Regions from separate parts of the Paenibacillus borealis genome, predicted to be linked through region 1. Evidence: riboswitches for the same ligand, from Rfam matches in the RefSeq annotation. Region 1 holds a riboswitch; the other holds the start of a gene.
What was found. A riboswitch is a leader RNA that binds a small molecule or an ion and turns the genes downstream of it on or off. The one in region 1 is predicted to bind preQ1.
Positions count from the first base shown of each region.

Region 2: linked by a shared signal. The riboswitch ahead of PBOR_RS07135 (queuosine precursor transporter) and the one ahead of queF (preQ(1) synthase) in region 1 are both predicted to bind preQ1.

Region 1 covers NZ_CP009285.1:4,555,236-4,560,083, forward strand. Annotated here, with positions in the region: gene PBOR_RS18965 (cysteine hydrolase family protein) at 1-253, opposite strand, end outside; gene PBOR_RS37420 (hypothetical protein) at 370-531, opposite strand; gene queE (7-carboxy-7-deazaguanine synthase QueE) at 684-1,406, opposite strand; gene queD (6-carboxytetrahydropterin synthase QueD) at 1,399-1,881, opposite strand; gene queC (7-cyano-7-deazaguanine synthase QueC) at 1,881-2,543, opposite strand; gene queF (preQ(1) synthase) at 2,591-3,091, opposite strand; PreQ1 riboswitch class I at 3,265-3,308, opposite strand; gene PBOR_RS18990 (ZIP family metal transporter) at 3,399-4,139, opposite strand; gene ymzB (protein YmzB) at 4,394-4,729, shown strand; gene murB (UDP-N-acetylmuramate dehydrogenase) at 4,830-4,848, opposite strand, start outside.
Region 2 covers NZ_CP009285.1:1,666,157-1,671,004, reverse strand. Annotated here, with positions in the region: gene PBOR_RS07145 (PQQ-dependent sugar dehydrogenase) at 1-632, opposite strand, end outside; gene PBOR_RS07140 (M24 family metallopeptidase) at 885-1,979, shown strand; gene PBOR_RS07135 (queuosine precursor transporter) at 2,047-2,772, opposite strand; PreQ1 riboswitch class I at 2,784-2,829, opposite strand; gene PBOR_RS07130 (methyl-accepting chemotaxis protein) at 3,196-4,848, shown strand, end outside.

The sequences.
Region 1 (4,848 bases):
TTGTCTTCCCGATTACCTTCTCCCCTGCCTGAGGTGTGATCCGGCTGCTGATCTCCCAGGTAGGTGTCCCCTTCACAAATTCACCCTCTTCTTCGGTATGCTGGATGTAAATCACCGGAATCCCGGCCGAACGGGCCTTGTCCAGCAGTGAGCTGATCCGCTCCAGAACACCTGCTTCGTCATACAGCTTCATATCGGGATAAGAAAACATCGCCTCTTGAACATCAATGATCAGTAGTGCGGTTGACATCATCAATTCCTCCTCGGCTTGTCTTTTTGTATAGTGTTAGGGTATGACCTGTTATTCTCCTGCCGCAGACCTTCTCCTGCATACCAGCACTAATGCTCCCTAATATTATAACTGATAATTCACTCCGGAAGCTTATCCGAGATCACAAGGATAAAGGTAGCAAGCGGTCCCAGCAGCAATGACAGCAGAAACCAGTTCAATCCGCTCCGGTTTTTCCCTTGGGCAATTCCGGCGTTGATCAGTGCCAGCGTCCCCCACCCGGCGTAATATCCGTTTTCCATTTCAATCCCCCCAATATTTCATCATTCTTTCAAGTATATTACAGCTGGAAATACAGAGGTTTCCGTTGTTGTTGCGAAAATCCGAATTTATACAATGAAAAGGACGTCCGCAATGCGGACGTCCCGTCTCAGGTTTATATCATGGCCAAGCCCTACTTACCGCGTTTATTATGCCAGATCAGCGCATGCAGCTGCGGCAGCACCCGCGCCCGGTTCATCTGCGGGTCGGCAATTACCAGATTGAACAGCCATTCCAGCCGGCCCAGCAGACGGCCTGAAATGTCGCCTTCCTCCGTGACATTGTCGTTGCCCGGCTGAAGAAACAGCGGGACCTCCGGGTACTTGAAATGTACCTTCCGGGCATATTCATAATCCTCCTGGTTAAATACAACCACCTTCAGGCTATGAGCAGCCTTACCATGGTTACCGACTCTAAGCATGATCTCATGCAGCTTATCCCAGTCAGTCTTCATCCCTGAGCTTGGCGGCTTGGGGCTGATCGTCAGCACATCAACATCGTTAAACCAATCCTGCCAACGGCTGCCCTGTGTCTCGATAGCCGCCTGGATACCGCGTTCGTGGAGCAGGGTGATGAATTCGCCTATGGCCTCCCCGATCAGCGCCGGATTGCCTCCGGAGATGGTTACGCAATTGAAATTCTCACCTGCCAGCTCAAGCAGCCCGGCGAGAATCTCCTGGGGTTCCATCATCGTTACTTTATCTTTCGCCGAGCCATCCCAGGTGAAGGCGGAGTCACACCAGCTGCAGCGGTAATCGCAGCCGTAGGTGCGGACGAACATCGTTTTGACGCCAATGACTGCCCCTTCCCCCTGGATGGTCGGGCCGAACATTTCAATAACAGGTATTTTACTCATGGTCGCAGCCTCCGTACAGACGATAAGACGGTCCCTCTTCCGGAATATCTGCAGCCAGCACCTCTGCCCAGGAGGTCGGAGTCTCCCACAGCTTAACCGAGTACACCGGCAATGAAGCCCGCTTCAGCTCATAAGCGATGTATGCTGACATGTTCTCCGCCGTCGTGCGGAACGACAGCAGCGCCACCTTGGAGCCGGTAGCCGTAAGTGTCTCCAATACAGGCTCATTGCCCATGGCCAGAAAAGCATGATCCAGACGGTCGACTACAAGCTGCTTCACGGTCGCTTTGATATCGCTGAAATCGATGACAAACCCCTCATCCGACTGGCCGTGCTCCAAGGACGGAACGCCCTTCAGCACAACTTCCAGCTTGTACGTATGCCCGTGCAGATTGCTGCATTTCCCCTTGTGTCCGATCAGCTGATGGGCAGCATCGAAGGTGAATATTTTGCAGACAGATACTTCACCCTGCATTACAGACCCGCCCCCTGGCGCTCCGCCTCATATTGCTCAAGGCCGCGCTGGCGCAGCAGACATGCCGGGCAGGTGCCGCAGCCGCTGCCGATGATCCCGTTATAGCAGGTCAGTGTCTGCTCGCGGATATAGTCGAAGTACCCAAGCTCATCGGCCATTTTCCAGGTTTCTTTTTTGTCCAGCCACATCAGCGGGGTATGAATCACGAACTCATAATCCATCGACAGATTGAGGGTAACATTCAGTGATTTTACAAACACATCCCGGCAGTCCGGATATCCGCTGAAGTCCGTCTGGCAGACACCGGTGATGATGTTGCTATAGCCCAGCTGTTTGGCCAGAATCGCTGCAAAGGACAGGAACAGCAGGTTCCGCCCATCTACAAATGTGCTCGGGAGCTCCTCCCCTTCACCGGCAGCGATTTCGATATCGTCCCGGGTCAGAGCGTTCGGGGCCAGCTGATTCAGCAGTCCCAGATCCAGAATATGCTGCTTCACCCCAAACTTAGCGGCAATCTCCTTGGCGACTTCAATCTCAGCGGCATGCCGCTGATTATAATTAAAAGTAACAACCTGAACCTCCTGGAACTGCTGCAAAGCCCATACCAGGCAGGTCGTGCTGTCTTGGCCGCCGCTGAAGACGACCAGTGCTTTTTTATTCATCGTAATTCTCTCCTCCTTATTGTTCTGTGTGCGGGGAAACTGCCGGATTAACGGTTATCCACTTTCTCCGGATACAGGTCATGATTCATCAGCCGGTGCTCGGCCATGGCCTCATATTTGGTCCCCGGGCGCCCCCAGTTGCAGTAAGGATCGATGGAAATGCCGCCGCGCGGCGTGAACTTGCCCCAGACTTCGATGTAACGGGGCTCCATCAGCGAGATCAGATCATTCATAATAATGTTGACACAGTCTTCATGGAAATCCCCGTGATTGCGGAAGCTGAACAGATAGAGCTTCAGGGATTTGGATTCAACCATTTTGATATCTGGAATATACGAGATGTACATCACACCGAAATCCGGCTGTCCGGTAACGGGACACAGGCTGGTGAACTCCGGGCAGTTGAATTTGACAAAATAATCACGGCCGGGATGCTTGTTATCGAACGCCTCCAGAATCTCCGGAGCATAGCCGAACTTATACTTCGTACCTTGGTTGCCCAGCAGGGTAACCTCCTGCATTTCCTCTTTCAGTCTGCCTTCTGACATGACAAAAAACCCCTCTCTTTTCCCTAGGCTCAAGGCCTGAACTGGAAAGAAGAACGAGATTCCGAAAACCTGGCTCTACTAAGATGAGACACGCGGCATAACAAGAAATAAGTACAGGCAAATGCCCGTACTCTTTAAGCCCCCGGGTATCCGGTAAGCTGATCCTGCCTCTGGCGGTCTTAGTTTTTTATAGAGGGAGTTTGCGAACCTCTCCTGCGCTTGTGCACGCAGATTTCTTCTTTATGCTTATGACTATACATATGGTGCGTCTTGAACTATACCATGATTGCAGGAGGGTTGACAACCCTCACAGCTGATCCAGAATCAGCGAGCACAGCAGCCCCATGGCAGCAATAAATCCCGTAAGCGGTCCGCCGTCCTCATAGGCTTCAGGCATCATGCTGGAGGAGACCATCGCGATAATTCCGCCCCCGGCAAAAGAAGCAATCAGCGCCTCCGTATATCCGCTTGCATGGTCCATAAACGAATAGCCGGCTCCCGAAGCTGCGGTGGAAATAACCAGAACGCCGAGCCACAGCAGCATAATTTTTCTTTTGCCGTAGCCGTCCTGCTTCAGCCCTGCCGTGCTCGACAACCCTTCCGGAATATTGCTGATAAAAATAGCGATGACCAGCAGCAGACTTACACCTTGGCCGGCAATCAGGCTTGCTCCGATCATGATCGACTCAGGAATAGCATCCAGTACGGTTCCGGCAAAAATAGCCAGGCCGCTGCCGCCTTTACTCTCCGTCTTCCCTGAAGCTCTGGCTGAGCGTTTGCGGCCGGCGCCGCCTTTTCGCGAGATATACCAGTCAAACAGCGTGAATACCAGCGCTCCCGCAGTAAAACCGATGATCGTCGGGGCCAGCCCGCCGTCACTCGCGGAATCCTCCAGCAGCTCATAAGCAGCTGCACCAATCAGTACGCCTGTTCCAAAGGCCATAATGAATCCGATCAGCTTGTTTGGAATGGACAGGAACAACGCCAGCAGTGCCCCGAGTAATACAGCAGAGCCGGAAATGGCTCCCCACATCAATGCACCCCACATTAGGCTCACCTTCCCCGTTTATGTATTGTTAATAGAAGTGCATAGATGTAGTTTACACTCTAATGGGGAACTGCAAACAATGTATCTTCCGGCGGACGGCTGCAGCTCCCCGATTAAAGCGCGAATTTTCTTTTTATGCCATGAAATATTAATACCGTTAATTAATACGATGTGGCGAACCTATGGATTCAATTGCCCGGAAACGGGTAACTTAGAATTAACAATCTCTTACTAACCAAAGGATGGGATCCTATATGGAACAAAACGTACAGAAGCTTATAGATTGGCTGGAGGCGCAGGAACATGCAACCCTGGTAATCAAGAAACAGGAGCTGGATGACCAGGATACTGTCCACTTTAATCTGGAGACTGTAGACTACCGAAACGCCGAGGATGTCCTTGATGAATACCTGGACAGTGCACTGATTCTGCGGGGTTCGGGGAATACCCTGAATGCTGACGGTGAGCTTGTGCCGCTTCCGCAGCCAAATTATGAGATCGCAGTGAGCGGGCTGAAGCTGAATTCAGTAGCAGAAGATAATGTCGAGCTGCAGACGGACAGAGCGAAATATTCGCTGGCCTTGAGCTGAATGAACTAGTACTACCTTAGACACATAAAGGCCATGGGTGAAGCTTACCCATGGCCTTACATACGTCTATTGATTCAAATATAAGAAATTATCAGCTTAATTATACTTCTTCGCCGAGA
Region 2 (4,848 bases), 2.9 Mb from region 1:
ATCTCCGCTTTGCTGCTGCCAATCTTGATCCGCAGTACCCGGTTCGCCACTCCGCCTTCGGCATTGCGGTAAGAATGATATACATATGCAAATCCGTTGCTCTCAAACTCCGGATCAAGCGCAAGTCCCAGTAATCCGCCTTCTCCTTTGCTGACAAAGGGGGCGAGAAGTTCCAGCAGCGGAGCCTCACGAAGCTTGCCGTTCTCTATAACGCGCAGGCTGCCGGGCCGTTCGGTGAAAAAAATCCGCCCGTCCGGAGCGAACGCCATCTCCCAAGGCACATTCAGTCCGTGCGCCAACGGTTGAGCGGTATAAGGGAAGGCAGACGAAGCTGGCGGCTTCGTAGCGGCAGCAGTTACTTCCGGTGCCTGTGTGCTTCCAGATGCACCCTTACCTACACTGGCAGACGCTCCCGGGGTTCTTGTCACCGGTGTTTCGGTCATCGTAGTCATTGAAGATGGAAGGGCAGTTCCGGCAGGCTGTGCGTCAAGCCGCGGATTCTCAACTGTCAGCTGTTCTTGCATACTATCTTGTTCAGAAGAGGTGCAGGCTGACAGCAGTCCCATCAGCAGGACCAAAGCTCCGCGCAGCAGAAATGTACGGGAGAGGACCGTTGTTCTTGTTCCGGACATATTCATAACCTCCTGAAAGTTTTTGTGAGGCCAATCTCAAAGAATTTGCTTCATGCAAAACCCGGTTTGGAAGTATACCATTTGGTGTAAATTGGAACGTAAACCAGAAATGATTTTGGCAACTATTACCCGGTGCTTAACTTCACTAAACTCCCTTTAGCATCCTCACCAGGAACGTGCAGCCTCCCGGATTATGAATTATAATGAGAATATTGCTGTTTCAAGCGTGTATATGAAAGGGGAACTATTGCAATGAATGAAGCTCTGCTCAAACTGGAGCGAGGACTTACAGGCGGGGGCCTGGATGCTCTGCTCGTAACTGATCCTAAGCATGTATACTATTTGACCGGCTTCGCCAGCAACCCGCATGAACGTTTTCTGGGCCTGCTGCTGATCCGCGGCGAGGAGCCCGTGCTGATCGTTCCGGCGCTGGACGCTGAAGCGGCGCATGCCGCCTCCTCGGTGAAAACTATCCTGACGCACAGCGATACGGACAACCCGTACGAACTGCTTAAATCCCGCTTCGGCGGTGCGAATCCGGGCAGCTTCGGCATCGAGAAGGAGCACTTCTCCGTCAGCCGTTATGAGTTGCTGGCAGACGCCATCCCGGCGGGGTCATTCAGCGACATCGGCCATCTGCTCCGGGCTATGCGCGCCGTCAAGACACCTGAAGAAATCCGCATTATGAAGCATGCCGCCGAACTTGTCGAGGAGGTTCTCCGCCGCGGCCTGTCGCATGTCAAAGCCGGTGTCAGCGAGAATGAGCTGGTAGCGGAGCTTGAATATCTGATGAAAAAAGTCGGTGCCTCTGGCCCCTCCTTCGACACTATGGTGCTCTCCGGCCCGAACACGGCCCTGCCGCATGGCGTACCGGGCGAGCGCATCATCCAGCCGGGCGATCTGCTTATGTTCGATCTTGGCGTATACGCCGGAGGATATGCTTCCGACATTACCCGCACCTTCGCTGTAGGCGAAGTCAACAGCAAGCTGACCGATATCTACAACACTGTGCTTGCTGCCAATGAAGCCGGTATTGCCGCCTCCGTTGCAGGAGCCACCTTCGGTTCTGTCGACAAAGCAGCGCGGGATGTTATTGAAGCCGCCGGTTACGGGGAATACTTCATGCACCGCGTCGGACACGGTCTCGGCATGGATACCCATGAATATCCTTCGCTGCATGGACTCAACACGGATATCATCGCAAACGGCAACGTCTTCACCGTAGAACCGGGAATTTATGTTCCAAATCTTGGCGGCGTGCGCATTGAGGATGATGTGCTCGTTACGGCAGAAGGCCCGCAGACGCTGACCAGCTTCCCCAAAGAATTGACAGTGCTGAGCCTGTAATTCAGCAATTGCAAAAGCCCCAATCTCCGGTTCACTGGAGTTTGGGGCTTTTTTATATAAGACTATTCTATGAAATATTGCGCTTGGTCTCCTGGGGCCTGACTGTCTGCTCTTCTTCAGCGAATTTAAAGGAACGGGCAAGGTAGAGCACCGGTGTGCCTGCGCCCGTGAGAAGGAATTTGGCCAGATAGGTGGTCAGTAGAATCTCTGTCCATACCTTCAGGTCATAGGTTCCGGCAAACGCAATCGTGCAGAAGATCAGAGTATCGACAAAAGAGCTGATCATTGTGCTGCCGTTAGAGCGGATCCAGAGCTGCCGCGAGCTGCCATAGTACTTGCGGATCCATGCATACAGGCGCACATCCAGAAACTGGCTGATGAAATATGCGGTGAGACTGCCCAGTGCGAGCCTCGGCATCAGGCCGAAGATCGTCTGGAGTGAAGACTGGGCAATATCCGTCTCCTGCGGCTCAAATATAAGCACCATCTGCATAATGACGGTAGTCATCAGCAAGGTGAAGAACCCGAACCAGACAGCGTTCCGCGCTTCAGCCCGCCCGTATCTCTCATTCAGCAGGTCACTGGTCATATATAACGTGACATACATCGTATTCCCCAGCGTCATCACGATATCGAAAGGCATCGCAATCGTCTTGGCTACTTGTATATTGGCGACCACGGTTGCCATACCTACCCAGGCATAGAGCCCTTTTTTACCGAACAATCGGTAGCAGAGCAGAAAAAACACAAAATTAACGACAACAAACAAAATACCCCATAACAAATTGAACATATTACTGATTACTCCTCCTAGTTTTGTTTACGCGGGATGGTTACGAACCGCGGATATCCACTTTTAGAACTCTTTTAGAACTCTTGTAGCACTCTTATAGAAACAAAACAATAACACTCTATCATAGAAGAAGCTAACATGCTATGAAATTTTAAATTTTCATGAAAACAGCGTGTAATTCACTTTTTTCGGTAAATTGGTGATAGACTCGTTAAATATTCAAATTTTTCTGAAAAATAATGCACAATAGAGCAAACTTTCACTATTCAACCTGAGGTTAATTCTATAGAATAGTTATCAATCACATTTCCCGTTAACGCTAGCTTCATATATGACCTACACCAATGGAATATATTGCTGCTTGCCTGGCTCTTTGTCGGGCTGGGGATTTCAGATGCAATTGACAGAAAAGGAGAGAAAGAAATGTTCCGTTTCAAAAAATCAATTAGCCGCAAGTTTACGCTTCTGCTGTTTGTCGTTCTGTTACTCACTTCTCTTTTGCTAAGTATCAGCTTCTACTTCATATCCACCAACATCATTAACAGTTACGTTCTGCCACAGATCAATAAGTCTCTGACGGCCTCAGCCCAGGATGTATACAAGAACCTGAATGCTACAAGCGCGCAGCAGGCCCTTAACAAGAATGAACAGGCAGGAACTAATGTAGAATTCTATTTCGAGGAAAAGCGGAAGCAGCACGATGTGGAGACCATCTTCCTCATCGATCTGAAGGAAGGCAAAGCCACTGTCCTGGTCGCTGACCATAGCGCCAAGCTTAAGCGCGAGGAATCCATTGAGGTATTGCCTGCCATGGAGCAAGCCTCCAAGGGAAAAGCAGGACTTAGTGAAATCTATAGTGATAGCCATGGTATACATAAGAGTGCATTTGTTGGCGTTCCCGGCACCACAATGCTCGTTGGTGTAAGCTCGGATGTCGGCTTTATTCAGGAAAAGATGAGCAACATTCTGTGGACCAGTGCGGGAATCACCCTGCTGGCACTTATTGTCGGACTCTCCGGCGCTACACTGATGAGCCGCAGAATCATCCGTCCGATTAAATTGCTGGCAGCCTACAGCAACAAGCTGGCCGGCGGCGATTTCACCGAAGCACTCACGATTAAAGGCACCGATGAAGTAGGCCAGCTCTCCGAGAGCTTCCGGATCATGAGCGAGCGGCTAAAAGAGATGATCGGACATGTGCTGGATACATCAGGTACCGTAGTTGCCGATTCCAATGATCTGAAGGAACGCGTTCAGATTCTGAACAATATGGCCGAGCAATCCGCTATTTCCGTAGAGGAAATCGGTAAAGGCAGCACCACGATTGCTAGCAGCGCACTGGATAATTCCCGGGCTATGGATGAGATCAACATCGGCATCCAGCATATCGCTTCCGCTGCCGGTGAGGTCACGGAGCAGATCAGTGAAGCCTCCGCCGAAGCCATGGGCGGTAATGATATTGCCCAGAGTGCTGTGCAGCAGATGCGCCAGGTGGAACAGGCCTCGGTGCAGTCGCTGGAGCAGTTCCGCATCATGAATGAACGCTCCCTGATGATCGGGGAAGTTGTGCAGGGGATTACCGAAATTACGAAGCAGATTCAGATGCTGTCGCTTAACGCCTCGATTGAAGCAGCACGTGCAGGAGAGCATGGCCGGGGATTCGCGGTCGTGGCCGGAGAAGTCCGCAAGCTGTCAGAGCAATCCAAGGAATCCAATGAGCAGATCCGCGAATTCCTGCTTGGGCTTCAGGAAGATATGAACCACTCGGTATCTGAGATGAACCACGTGAATGCAGAAGTGGCTTCAGGTGTGAACAAGGTTGTTGAAGCGGGCAATGCCTTCAATCATCTGCTGATTCTTATTCAGAGCATCAACCATAGCATTCAGTCCGTATCTGCCGCTACCCAGCAGATTTCGGCAGGCACCGAAGAAGTCAGTGCCTCGGTGGAAGAAACGGCACAGATTACGGCCAAGTCGCAGCAGAGCGCCGATACGCTTGGCGAGAACTCCGCACGCCAGCACCAGGAGCTGGAAGGACACGCACTGACCGTCGAGCACCTGCACGAGCAGGCTGTG